DNA from 2 places in the Pelagovum pacificum genome. Region 2 is predicted to be linked to the other one. Evidence: riboswitches for the same ligand, from Rfam matches in the RefSeq annotation. Region 2 holds a riboswitch; the other holds the start of a gene.
What was found. A riboswitch is a leader RNA that binds a small molecule or an ion and turns the genes downstream of it on or off. The one in region 2 is predicted to bind thiamine pyrophosphate.

Region 1: another riboswitch for thiamine pyrophosphate. It lies ahead of thiB (thiamine ABC transporter substrate binding subunit); the one in region 2 lies ahead of I8N54_RS06700 (YkoF family thiamine/hydroxymethylpyrimidine-binding protein).

What each region holds. Positions count from the first base shown of each region.
Region 1 covers NZ_CP065915.1:36,726-42,599, forward strand. The annotation lists gene I8N54_RS00190 (BCCT family transporter) at 119-1,786, shown strand; gene I8N54_RS00195 (dicarboxylate/amino acid:cation symporter) at 1,954-3,312, shown strand; TPP riboswitch at 3,408-3,518, shown strand; gene thiB (thiamine ABC transporter substrate binding subunit) at 3,557-4,531, shown strand; gene I8N54_RS00205 (ABC transporter permease family protein) at 4,528-5,874, shown strand, end outside.
Region 2 covers NZ_CP065915.1:1,338,060-1,343,933, forward strand. The annotation lists gene I8N54_RS06685 (SCO family protein) at 1-377, opposite strand, end outside; gene I8N54_RS06690 (DUF1775 domain-containing protein) at 379-1,392, opposite strand; gene I8N54_RS06695 (DUF2946 family protein) at 1,495-1,917, opposite strand; TPP riboswitch at 2,110-2,216, shown strand; gene I8N54_RS06700 (YkoF family thiamine/hydroxymethylpyrimidine-binding protein) at 2,207-2,818, shown strand; gene I8N54_RS06705 (ABC transporter permease) at 2,845-3,612, shown strand; gene I8N54_RS06710 (ABC transporter ATP-binding protein) at 3,599-4,339, shown strand; gene I8N54_RS06715 (ABC transporter substrate-binding protein) at 4,336-5,322, shown strand; gene I8N54_RS06720 (NtaA/DmoA family FMN-dependent monooxygenase) at 5,319-5,874, shown strand, end outside.

The DNA.
Region 1 (5,874 bases), 1.3 Mb from region 2:
CGAAGACCGTTGACAGGCCGGTCGTCATTGATTGACCTGTCAGTCAATATTCGCGGACCCGGCTTTCTGCGCCTCGGGCCGGGCCGTTCACCCTCGTGCGAGGTCGCAGGGAGACGATATGAATGACAAGATAAAACAGGAGAAGTTGTGGATATTCCCGAAGGTCCACAAACCGGTATTCGGGATCTCGGCCCTTCTCATCGTGGCCTTCATCATCTTCGGCGCCGTGTTCAACGATGCCGCGAACGCACTTTTCGGCGGTCTTCAGGGCTTTCTCGCGGGCAAGTTCGGCTGGCTGCTGATCATCGAGGTGAACGTGCTGCTGGCCTTCGTGATCTTCCTCGCCCTTGGTCCTTTCGGGGACGTAAGGCTTGGCAAGATGGACGAGGACCCGGAGTACGATCTCTTCAGCTGGACCTCCATGCTGTTCAGCGCAGGCATCGGTATCGGCCTCATCTACTGGGGCGTCGCGGAGCCGATGTATCACTACTTCGCCGCCCCCCTTCAGGAGCCGGAAACGGTCGCCGCCGCGCAGGAGGCGATGTCGATCTCCTTCATGCACTGGGGCTTCCACGCCTGGGCGATCTATGCCGTCGTGGCCCTGGCGCTCGCCTACTTCCACTTCCGCAAGGGCCTGCCCCTGTCGATCCGCTCGGCGCTCTATCCGCTGATCGGTGAGAAGATCTACGGCTTCTGGGGTGACCTGGTTGATATCGTCGCCGTCTTCGGCACGATGTTCGGGATCGTCACCTCCCTCGGCCTCGGCGCGATGCAGGTGAACTCCGGTCTCGAGGTTGTCTTCGGCGTTCCGGTCAACACCGGCGTTCAGATCCTCATCATCGCGGGCATCACCGCCATGGCGACCATGTCGGTCGTCGCGGGTCTCGACGGCGGGATCAAGCGGCTGTCGAACATCAACGTCATCCTGTCGATGGTTTTCCTTGCTTTCATGGTGATCGTCGGCCCGACGCTGTTCATCTTCGACACCTTCGTCGACAATTACGGCAACTACCTGAAGGACCTGATCCGTCTCGGCACCTGGAATGAGGGCTGGGTCGGCGGCAACGATGCCGGTAACTGGCAGAACGCCTGGACCATTTTCTACTGGGCCTGGTGGGTCAGCTGGGCGCCCTTCGTCGGCGTGTTCATCGCGCGGATCAGCCGGGGCCGCACGGTCCGGGAGTTCATGTTCGGCGTGATGCTTCTGCCCTGCACGATCATGTTCTTCTGGTTCACCGCTTTCGGCGGCACCGCGATCGACATCTCGCTCGGCGGGGACCCGACGCTGGTGGAGGCCACGCAGGAGAACTACGCCAACACGATGTTCGCCCTGCTTGAGTACTTCCCGTTCTCGGGCCTGACATCGCTGTTCGCGACCGTGCTGGTCATCATGTGGTTCGTGACCTCCTCGGACTCCGGCAGCTTCGTCATCGACATGCTGACCGCGGGCGGGGACCCCGATCCGCCGAAGATCCAGCGGATCTTCTGGGCTGTCACCGAGGGTGCGGTGGCGTCCGTGCTGTTGGTCGCAGGGGGGCTGAACGCGCTCCAGGCGGCGGCCGTGGTGGCGGGCTTCCCGTTCGCCGTCGTGCTGGCGCTGATCGCGATCGGCCTTTGGAAGGCACTGCGCTGGGACAGCCTCATGGTCCACCGGCACCGTCAGCGGTTCCGCAACGACAGCGAGGCCGACCACAACATGCCCAACGACCTGCCCGGCGTGCTTGGCGCGCAGCCCGAGGTGGCGAACAAGCCCTCGCGCGGCGGAGAGCAGTCTCCGGCAGAATAAGACAGGCGCCGGGACGGGGTATCTCCCTCGTCCCGGCGCAGGCCAGGACTGCGGACCGTGCCATTCCTGCCCGAATATCAGGCGTTCGCCCTCGCATGCGCCATAGCGGTTTTGCGATTATGTAACCTCGTGCCATCCTGAAGTCCCTCAACAGTGGAGTCAGGCCGATGGCTGATATTGCGAGCAAGGGAGGCGGCGGCGCCTCGCTGACGACCAAGATCATGGTCGGGATGGGAGCGGGCGTCGTGCTCGGTGTCATCCTCAACCAGATCGGATCGGAGTGGATCGACACCTACATCGTGGAAGGCCTCTTCTGGATGGTCGGCACGATGTTCGTGAACGCGCTGAAGATGCTCGTCGTGCCGCTCGTCTTCTTCTCGCTCCTGTGCGGTGTGACCGGTATCGGCGACATCCGGGTGCTTGGCCGGGTCGGGTCGCGGTCCTTCGGGCTTTATCTGCTGACCACGGCGATCGCCATCGCGGTGGCCATCACGCTGGCGCTCATCATCGGGCCGGGCAAGGGCTTCGACATGACCGGCGTCGACACGTCCGGTGTCAGCGCGGCCGAGGCGCCGTCCGTCTGGCAGGTCTTCGCAGGTATCGTGCCGACCAATCCGATCGCCGCCTTCGCCAACGGCGAGATGCTGCAGGTGATCTTCTACACCTGCGTTCTCGGCATCGCGGTGCTGATGATGGGGGACCGGTCGGAGCCTTTCGTCGCGGCCTGCGAATACATGAACGAGGTGATGATGAAGATCGTCGCCATCGTGATGATGTTCGCGCCCTACGGTGTCTTCGCGCTCATCTCTCGCACCTTCGCGGAACAGGGGATCGAGCTGTTCGTGCCCGTGATCCTCTACGTGGTGACACTCGTCGGGGCGCTGCTGCTCCACCTGTTCGGGACGCTGTCGCTGCTGCTGAGGACGCTGGCGGGCCTGAACCCGATCACGTTCATGCGGAAAATGCGCCCGGCGCAGATCTTCGCCTTCTCCACGGCGTCGTCCAACGCGACGATCCCGGTCACCTACCGCAGCGTGACGGAACGGATCGGCGTCGACGGGTCGGTTGCGTCCTTCACCGTTCCGTTCGGCGCGACGATCAACATGGACGGCACCGCGATCATGCAGGGCGTGGCGACGGTGTTCCTCGCCAATGTCTACGGCATCGACCTCGGCATCGCGGGCTACCTGACGGTCATCGGTATGGCAGTGCTCGCCTCCATCGGCACGGCGGGTGTGCCGGGCGTCGGCCTCGTCATGCTGACGATGGTGCTCACCCAGGTCGGCTTGCCGATCGAAGGTGTCGCGATCATCCTCGGCGTCGATCGTCTGATGGACATGATCCGCACAGCGGTGAACATCACCGGCGACGCGGTCGTCTCGACCATCGTGGCGAAGGGAGAGGGCAAGCTCGACATGGCCGTCTTCGACAACCCGGACGCCGGGGTGATCTACGACGGCGCCATCGGCGTCGACCCGGAGGCCGAGGCGCGCCTTGCCCGTGTGGCGCACAAGCCGGCCGAGTGACGCTCGTCCATGGCATCGCCGGCCATGCGTCGGCGATGTCGTGGCGCGACCGACGCGGCTGCCACTTGAAGGTCTGCTGCGGGCGCTCTAGGTCTCTGCCTACCTCGGGGGGCCCGGTAAACCGGGCTGAGATTGCGCGTGCGACGCGCTGACCCGTTGAACCTGAACCGGCTCGCACCGGCGGAGGGAAGGTAACGGGCAAAGTCCTTCACGCCTTTTTTCCGTCCGGCGATTGGAGGATTTGATGCTGAGAGCGACCACCATCGCGGGACTGACGTTTGCTGCCACGACAGCAGGCGCGGAAACCCTGACCATCTACGCTTACGATTCGTTTGTCCCCGACTACGGGCCCGGCCCCGCCGTGGCAGAGGTCTTCGAGGAGCAATGCGGCTGCGAGGTCGAGTATGTCGCCGCCGGCGACGGCGCGGCGCTTCTGTCCCGGGTCCGGCTCGAGGGCGCGCGCAGCGGCGCCGACATCGTGCTCGGCCTCGACAGCAACCTAGTCGCGCAGGCGCGGGAAACCGGCCTCTTCGCGCCCCATGGCGTCGATGCAGAGTTCGATCTGCCCGTGACATGGGACGACGATACCTTTCTGCCGTTCGACTGGGGCTACTTCGCCTTCGTCGGCAATGAGGGGACCGAGGCGCCGTCCAGCCTGCAGGAGCTTGCCGACAGCGACCTGCAGATCGCCATTCAGGACCCCCGGTCCTCGACACCCGGCCTTGGCCTCGTCCTCTGGGTCGAGCAGGCTTATGGCGAGGAGGCCGGCGCGCTCTGGTCCGACCTCGCCGACAACGTGCTGACCGTGACCCCCGGTTGGTCCGAGGCCTACGGCCTGTTCCTTGATGGAGAAGTCGACGCGGTGCTGTCCTACACCACTTCGCCTGCCTACCACTCGATCGCGGAAGAGGATGACAGCAAGGTCGCCTGGGCCTTCGACGAAGGGCACTACGTTCAGATCGAAGTCGCGGCGGTCCTCGAGAGCTCCGACCAGCCCGAACTGGCCCGCGAGTTCATGGCCTTCATCGCCTCCGACGGCTTCCAGTCCGTAATCCCGACGACGAACTGGATGTACCCGGTGATCGAACCGGAAGGCGGCCTGCCCGACGGTTTCGAGGCGCTCGCCCAGCCCGAAAGCGCGCTGCTCTACCCGCCGGAAGAGGCACAGGCGGTGCGTGAGGCAGCCATCGACACGTGGCGCGGGGCGCTCGCGCAATGAGCCTGACGCGGCCCGGTCTCTGGGCCGCCGGACTTCTTCTGCTCCTGACGCTCGGCACCGTGGGTGCCGTCGCGTGGCGGGCGGAGTGGTCCGGCGCTTTCGGCCCGGCGGACTGGGCCGCGATCCGCTTCACGTTGCTGCAGGCGCTGGCCTCGGCCGCGTTGTCGGTGCTGTTGGCGGTCCCGGTCGCCCGCGCCCTGTCGCGGCGGCGTTTTCTGGGCCGCAGCGTGCTGGTCACACTGCTTGGCGCGCCCTTCATCCTGCCGGTCGTCGTCGCGGTGATGGGCCTGCTCGCGGTGTTCGGACGACGCGGACTGGTGAGCGACGGGCTGGCCCTCATCGGGCTGCCTCCGCTCGACATCTACGGCTACGAGGGCGTCGTCCTTGCCCATGTTTTCTTCAACCTGCCGCTTGCCACACGGATGCTGCTGCAGGGCTGGCTGTCGATCCCGTCCGAACGGTTCCGTCTTGCCGCGTCGCTCGGCGCGCCGGTGGGGCGACTGCTTGAATGGCCGATGATCCGGTCGGTCGCGCCGGGGGCGTTCCTCGTGATCTTCCTGATCTGCCTGTCGAGTTTCGCTGTCGCGCTGATCCTCGGCGGTGGTCCCCGCGCGACGACGGTCGAGCTCGCCATCTATCAGGCGGTGCGCTTCGATTTCGATCTCGAGCGGGCGGCGCTGTTGGCTTTGGTGCAGTTCGCAATCTGTGCGGCGGTCGCGGCGGTCGCTTTCGCGGTGACGGTGCCCGACGGGCTCGGCTCCGGCCTCGACCGGACGGTGAAACGCTGGGACGGGAGCCGCTGGGCCGACGCGTTCTGGATCGCGCTCGCCGCGCTGTTCTTGTTGTTGCCGCTGGGCGTGATCGTTGCCGGCGGGATCGCCGGACTGCCGGACCTGCCTGGCAGCCTCTTCGCCGCCTCGGTTCGGTCGGTGTGCGTCGCGCTCGCCTCTACCGTCATCGCGCTGGTGCTGTCGCTGGCCCTCGCCCTGCGGAAAGGGCCGGTCTCGTCCCTCGCCGGGGTGCTCCCGCTCGCTGCGTCGCCGCTGGTCGTGGGGACCGGCCTGCTCATCGTGATTTACCCGCTCGCCTCGCCCGCCAGTGCGGCACTTGCGATCACGGCGCTCGTCAACGCGCTGATGGCCGTTCCCTTCGCCGTACGCATCGTGACGCCCGCTGTCCGGCAGGCGGAGGCCTCCTACGGGCGCCTTGCGGATGCGATGGGGCTCACTGGCTGGGCGCGCCTGCGCATCGTTCTGCTGCCACGCCTGAGACGCCCGCTCGGCTTTGCCGGGGGGATCGCGGCTGCGTTGTCGATGGGCGACCTCGGCGTGATCGCCTTGTTT
Region 2 (5,874 bases):
ACACCGGGCACCCAGGACACGTAGTTGCCGAGAACCTCGGCCGTGTCCCGCTCCGGGTCGACGGTGACGAAGAAGACCCGGATCTGGTCGCCGGTCTCCGCCAGTTCCTGCTGCCAGAGGTCGATGTCGGACAGAGTTGTCGGGCAGACTTCCGGACAGTGGGTGAAGCCGAAGAAGATCGCGGTCGGCTCACCAAGCAGAGACTCTTCGGTGAAAGGTTGACCATCCGTCGTCACCAGCTCGTAGTCCCCATGGCCGAGAGTATCGCTGACGCTCTCGTCGAGCCGGGGCAGCACGAAGGCGAACATCCCGACCCCGACGAGCGCGATGACCACGAGCCCCCACAGGACCATCTGTATCGATGTAAGGCGCGGCATCTCAGTTCTCGCCGCCCGAGTGGTCCATCGCGCCGTGGTCCATCGCGCCGTGATCCATGCCCTCCGCATTGCGGGCGGCGACCGGGAAGGTGAGCGTGACCTCTCCGGCGTTCTCGAATTCCAGCGTGACCTCGTGGTTCTCGCCTTCGACGAGCGGTGCGCCGAGTTCCATGAACATCACGTGGTAGCCACCCGGCTCCAGAACGACGGTCTCACCGGCAGGGATCGGAAGACCGTCGGCAAGCTCGCGCATCCGCATCACGTCACCCTCCATCGCCATCTCGTGGATCTCGACGCGACCAGCGAAGGGAGCGGAGCCGGCAATCAGCGTATCGTCCGTGTCGCCAGGGTTGGTGATCGTGACATAACCGCCGCCGACCGGCTGGTTCGGCAGGGACGCACGCGTGAAGGCGCCCGACAGCGTCAGCTCGCCGATGGTAACGTCGGCGGATGCGACATCCCCGTGCGCACCGTGGTTGTGGCTGTGGCCGTGGTCGTCTCCGCCGCCCGCGGCCACCACCGTCAGCGACGGTGCCGGGTTGGGCACGCCGCTTTCACCTGAGGTATCGGTCCAGTCGGCAGTGCCGTCGGCGCAGATTTGCGTGGTCGGGAAGTAGAGTACCGTGCCGGGCTCGATGTCCGCACCGATCGAGCCGCGAAAGACGAACTCGTCGTACCAGCCATCCTCGAGATTGCCGTCTGACCACGTGATGGTCCGGACCCCCTCCGTCATCTCGGTGCCGTGGTTCATGTAGGGCGTCTCATAAGTGCCGGTCTCGGTCTCGAGCATCCAGTCAGCCTTCGGCATGGGCTTGGCGTTGTAGAAGCCTTCGGGGAGATCGACGCTGACAGTATGCGTGGCTTGGCCGTCGCAGCCATGAGGCACACGCAGGACGGCGCGGTACGTCGATCCCGCCGGGGCTTCGCCGACTTCGAGCGTCGAATGGGCCGAGGCCGGGGCGGCCATGGTGAACGCGGCCGCTGCCATGCAGGCCGAAAGTGTAAGGTTTTTCATAAGATTATCCTGATAGTTCGCAGCGACTCGCACACACCTTCCGTGCGTCCTGTGAGGCTGCCGACAAGAGAGTGTCCCGCGCCGGTTCCGGCACAGGTCGGATCAGGAAAAGTCTGGAGGGCCCCGGGCCTGGGGGCCAAGGACGTCGGCAAGCAACACCGCCGCAGCGGGAAGCTGCAGGGGGTCGAGGCGACCGTCGATGGCGACGAAAGTCAGCGAAGCATTCTCACCCGCGATCGCCAGCGGCCCGCTGTGAACCGCCCAGTCGCACGGTCCGGAGCTGCCGCTGTCGTGGCCGGGCTCCACCTCATCGACGGGTTGGATCTCACCGTCGGCCTTGCGGACGGCGAGGATCGGACCGTCACCGGTACAGATCGTGATGTAGACCGAACCGTCCGCGGCGACCGCGGGCATCGTGCCCGGCGGCAGAAGCGCGATGAGCAGCAACGGCAGACAGACGAGCAGACGCAGCAGACCCCGGGCAAAACCGGGCCGCTTCCGCGCTGATGTCTCGTGTTTGTGCACGTGTCCGAACTCCTCGCGTCAAGCTGTAGCCGCGTGAATCGGGAAGACCAAGCGCCGCGTGATGCGGCGCATCGCCTCGTGCCGAGTTCCGGAGTTACCTCAACCAAGCCACGGAATTCATTCGGAATCCTCGGACAATTCCCGGCAATCCCGATCGGCCATTGACACTGGGCGCAATCGCTTCATGCTCTGCGGTGCAACCAGGGGTGCTCCGATCGGGGCTGAGATGCGCGGGACCGCGCGAACCCTCCATAGCTGATCCGGGTAATACCGGCGGAGCGAGGTCATCATGTTCATCGGCGCGCAGGTGTCGCTATATCCCATGACGTCCGGATTCGTGGATGTCATCACGTCGAGCCTCGGGGCGCTCGATCCCTACAGGTCGGATCTCAGGATCGAGACGGATGACGTCTCGACCCTGATGGTCGGTGCGCCGGCACCACTGATCGACGGCATGCGCGATCTCTTTGCCGCGGCCGCGCGGCAGCCGGAGCACGTGACGATGCACGTCACGCTGTCGCGCGGCTGTCCGGGCGAGCCCGATGATCCCTCCTGCCGCTGCGACGTCCTGACGGAGGCCCAGAGCCTCCCGCTGGACGAGCGGATCGCCCGCGCAAGGCAGGCCGTCGCCGACGCGCCGGTCCTCGGCGTCGGGATCGACCTGCAGTTTTCGCTCTACGTGCTCGGGCAGGATCGGCACATGGACGAGATCTACGGCTGTATCGAGTTCCTGAAGGACTCCGGCACGTTCTTCCGATCGAAGAACTTCTGCACACGACTTCGCGGCGACGCCGGCGCGACGTTCGAGGCGGTGCGGCAGGCGTTCCTCCGCTTCGGCCCCGCCGAAGGGCACGTGACGATCGACCTGACCGCGTCGGCCAACAGCCCGAGCCTGTCCTGAGGCGCTCCCCGAGCTGCCCCGAGCCAATGCGCATCCTGAGCTATTCATACCCCACGGCGCTCCTCGCGCTTGCCCTGCTCCTTGGATGGGAGGGGTACTGCCGCCTTGCCGGGGTCGAGCCGATGATCCTGCCATCGCCTAGCGGTATCGCCCACGTGCTCTGGCTGGAGCGCGCGGCGATCGCGCCCCACGTTCTTGCGACGCTCGGTGTCGCGACCCTCGGCTTCACCCTCTCGGTCGGGTTCGCCTTTGCGACGTCGGTCGTGCTGCACTTCGTCCCGTGGGTGCGGAGAGGGCTCATGCCCCTCTTCGTTGCCAGCCAGACGATTCCGATCGTCGCCCTCGCGCCGCTGATGATCCTCTGGTTCGGCTTCGGCCTGCTGCCCAAGGTGCTGCTGGTGATACTCGTCACGTTCTTCCCGATGCTGGTCAGCCTGCTGTCGGGCTACGCCGCGGTGCCGCAGGCCTATCTCGACCTGCTCCGGTCGATGGATGCAGGCCGCGTCGCGATCTTCCGCCGGGCCACGCTGCCCGCCGCACGGGGCGCGTTCCTCGCTGGGCTCCGGATTTCGGCGACCTATGCCATCGTGGCGACGATCTTCGCCGAATACGCCGGCGCGCGACGTGGGCTGGGGATCTACATCCTCGCCGCGAAGAACAACTTCCGCGCCGACCTCGTGCTGGCCGCCGTGGTCGTATCGGCCGCGCTGACCCTTCTCCTGCTCGGCCTGCTGCAACTGGCCGACCGGGTGACGGGGCGACGATTCAGGGGACCCGCCGATGCTGCGGGTTGACGGTCTGACCATACGGTCCGGCGACCAGTCGGTCGTCAGCGACGTCTCCTTCGAGGTGGCGGAGGAGCGGCTCACCTGCCTGATCGGACCGTCGGGATGCGGCAAGACATCGGTCGTCAAATGGTTGGCGGGGGTTCTGGCGCCCACGCTCGCCGCCGAGGGGCAGGCGACGCTCGACGGCGCGCCGGTGAGGCCGCCCGACCGGGCCATCGCCTACCAGCCGCAGCAGGATGCGTTGCTGCCCTGGCTCACCATCGCCGAGAACGCCGCGCTGGGCCTTTCGGTCAGGGGCATGCCCCGCACCGAGGCACGCAGGACGATCATGCCGCTGCTCGCGTCATTCGGGCTCGACGGGACCGAGGACGCCTTTCCGGCTGCCCTGTCCGGCGGGATGCGGCAGCGCGCGGCCTTCCTGCGCACCATCGTTCAGGAAAGCCGCTTCGTCCTGCTCGACGAGCCGTTCTCTGCGCTCGATGCCGTCACGCGCCTGACCATGCAGGACTGGCTCGCCGCCCGTCTCGTCGAGCGGCCGAGGGGGATCCTCATGGTGACCCACGACCTGCACGAGGCGACGCAGATGGCCGACCGGATCCTCGTCATGGGCGCAAGGCCCGGCCGGATCACCGCCGACATCCCGATCGACACCCCTCGCGGGAAACGGACCGAAGCCGCGCTGGCCGAGATCCGGACCTCGCTCAGAACCAGACTGCTGGAGGAGACCACATGAGATACGCGACCCTTTTCGCCACCTGCCTGACCCTGCCGACGGCGATCGCCGCGCAGGACCTTCATGACGTGTCCATCGCGCTCGACTGGACGCTGAACTCGAACCACGTCGGCCTGATCGTCGCCGAAGAGCGCGGCCTCTACGACGACGCGGGCCTCGACGTGGAAATCCTGCCCTATTCCGACACCGCGTCGAGCGCGCTGCTCGCCTCGGGCGCGGCGGACTTCGCCTACATGACCTCACTCGGCTTCATGACCGCCCGTGCCACCGGGGCCGACATCACCGCGCTCTGGGTGACGATGCAGCACGAGACCGGGCGGCTCGTCTACCAGAGCGACAACGCGGAGATCGCACGCCCCGCCGACCTCGAAGGAAAGACCTACGCAGGGTTCGGCAGCGCGTGGGAGGATGCGCTGATCTCCACGATGATCGAGACCGACGGCGGCACGCCCGACTATGACACCGTCACGCTCGGCACCGGCGCCTACGAGGCGCTCGCCACGGGGCGCGTCGACTTCACGCTCGAAGTGGCCACGTGGGAGGGCGTGAACAGCGAACTGCTCGGGCGCGAGCAATCGTCCTTCGCCTACGCCGACTACGGCATCCCGGACCAGCAGAACGGCTACATCGGCTCGCGCACCGATTACCTCGCCGAAAACCCGGACGTCGTGGCGCGGTTCCTGTCCGCGACGCAGGACGGTTACGAATGGGCGGCAGATCATCCCGAAGAGGCCGCGGATATCCTGATCGGCGCGGGTGACTTCCCGAACGCGGAGCTCGTCCGCGGCTCGATGCAGGCGATCGTCGAGGGCGGCTACCTCGATGCCGCAGACCAACCGGTCGGAGGGATCGATGGCGACCGCCTCGCGGCGATGGCGCGGTTCCTGTTCGACAGCGGCGTGCTGACGGGACCGGGCGGCGAGACGCTCGAATGGCCCGGCGATGTGTCGGACTGGTACGACCAGGGCTGGATGGACGAATGATCCTGAATGCCGTCGTCTTCGGTTTCGGCAGCCACGAGGCGGCATGGCGCCTTCCGGGCATGAGCCCGACGGCGCCACTCGAGCTGTCGCACTGGATCGATTGTGCACGGCAGGCCGAGGACGCCGGCTTCGACGGCCTGTTCCTCGGTGACATCCTCTGCCTGCAGGACCGGCCCCAGGACCACCCATCGGAGGCGCTCGATCCGTTCATGGTGTTGGCGGCGGTGTCGGGTGTGACCCGCCGGCTGAAGTTGATCGGCACGGCGTCGACCAGCTTCAACCACCCCTGGCACCTCGCGCGGCGCATCCTGTCGTTGCAGCACCTGACGGAAGGCCGGGCGGGCTGGAATATCGTGACGTCCTCCTATCCGCAGGAGGCCGCGAACTTCGGCTGGCCGGACATGCCGGGCACGGAAGACCGCTACGCTCTAGCCGAAGAGGTCGTGCAGGCGGTGCGCGCGCTGTGGTCCGGATGGGACGGTGTCGCGCGGATCGCGAACCAGACAAGTGGACATTGGCTGGATACACCGCCGCCGCTCGTCGAGGCCGAAG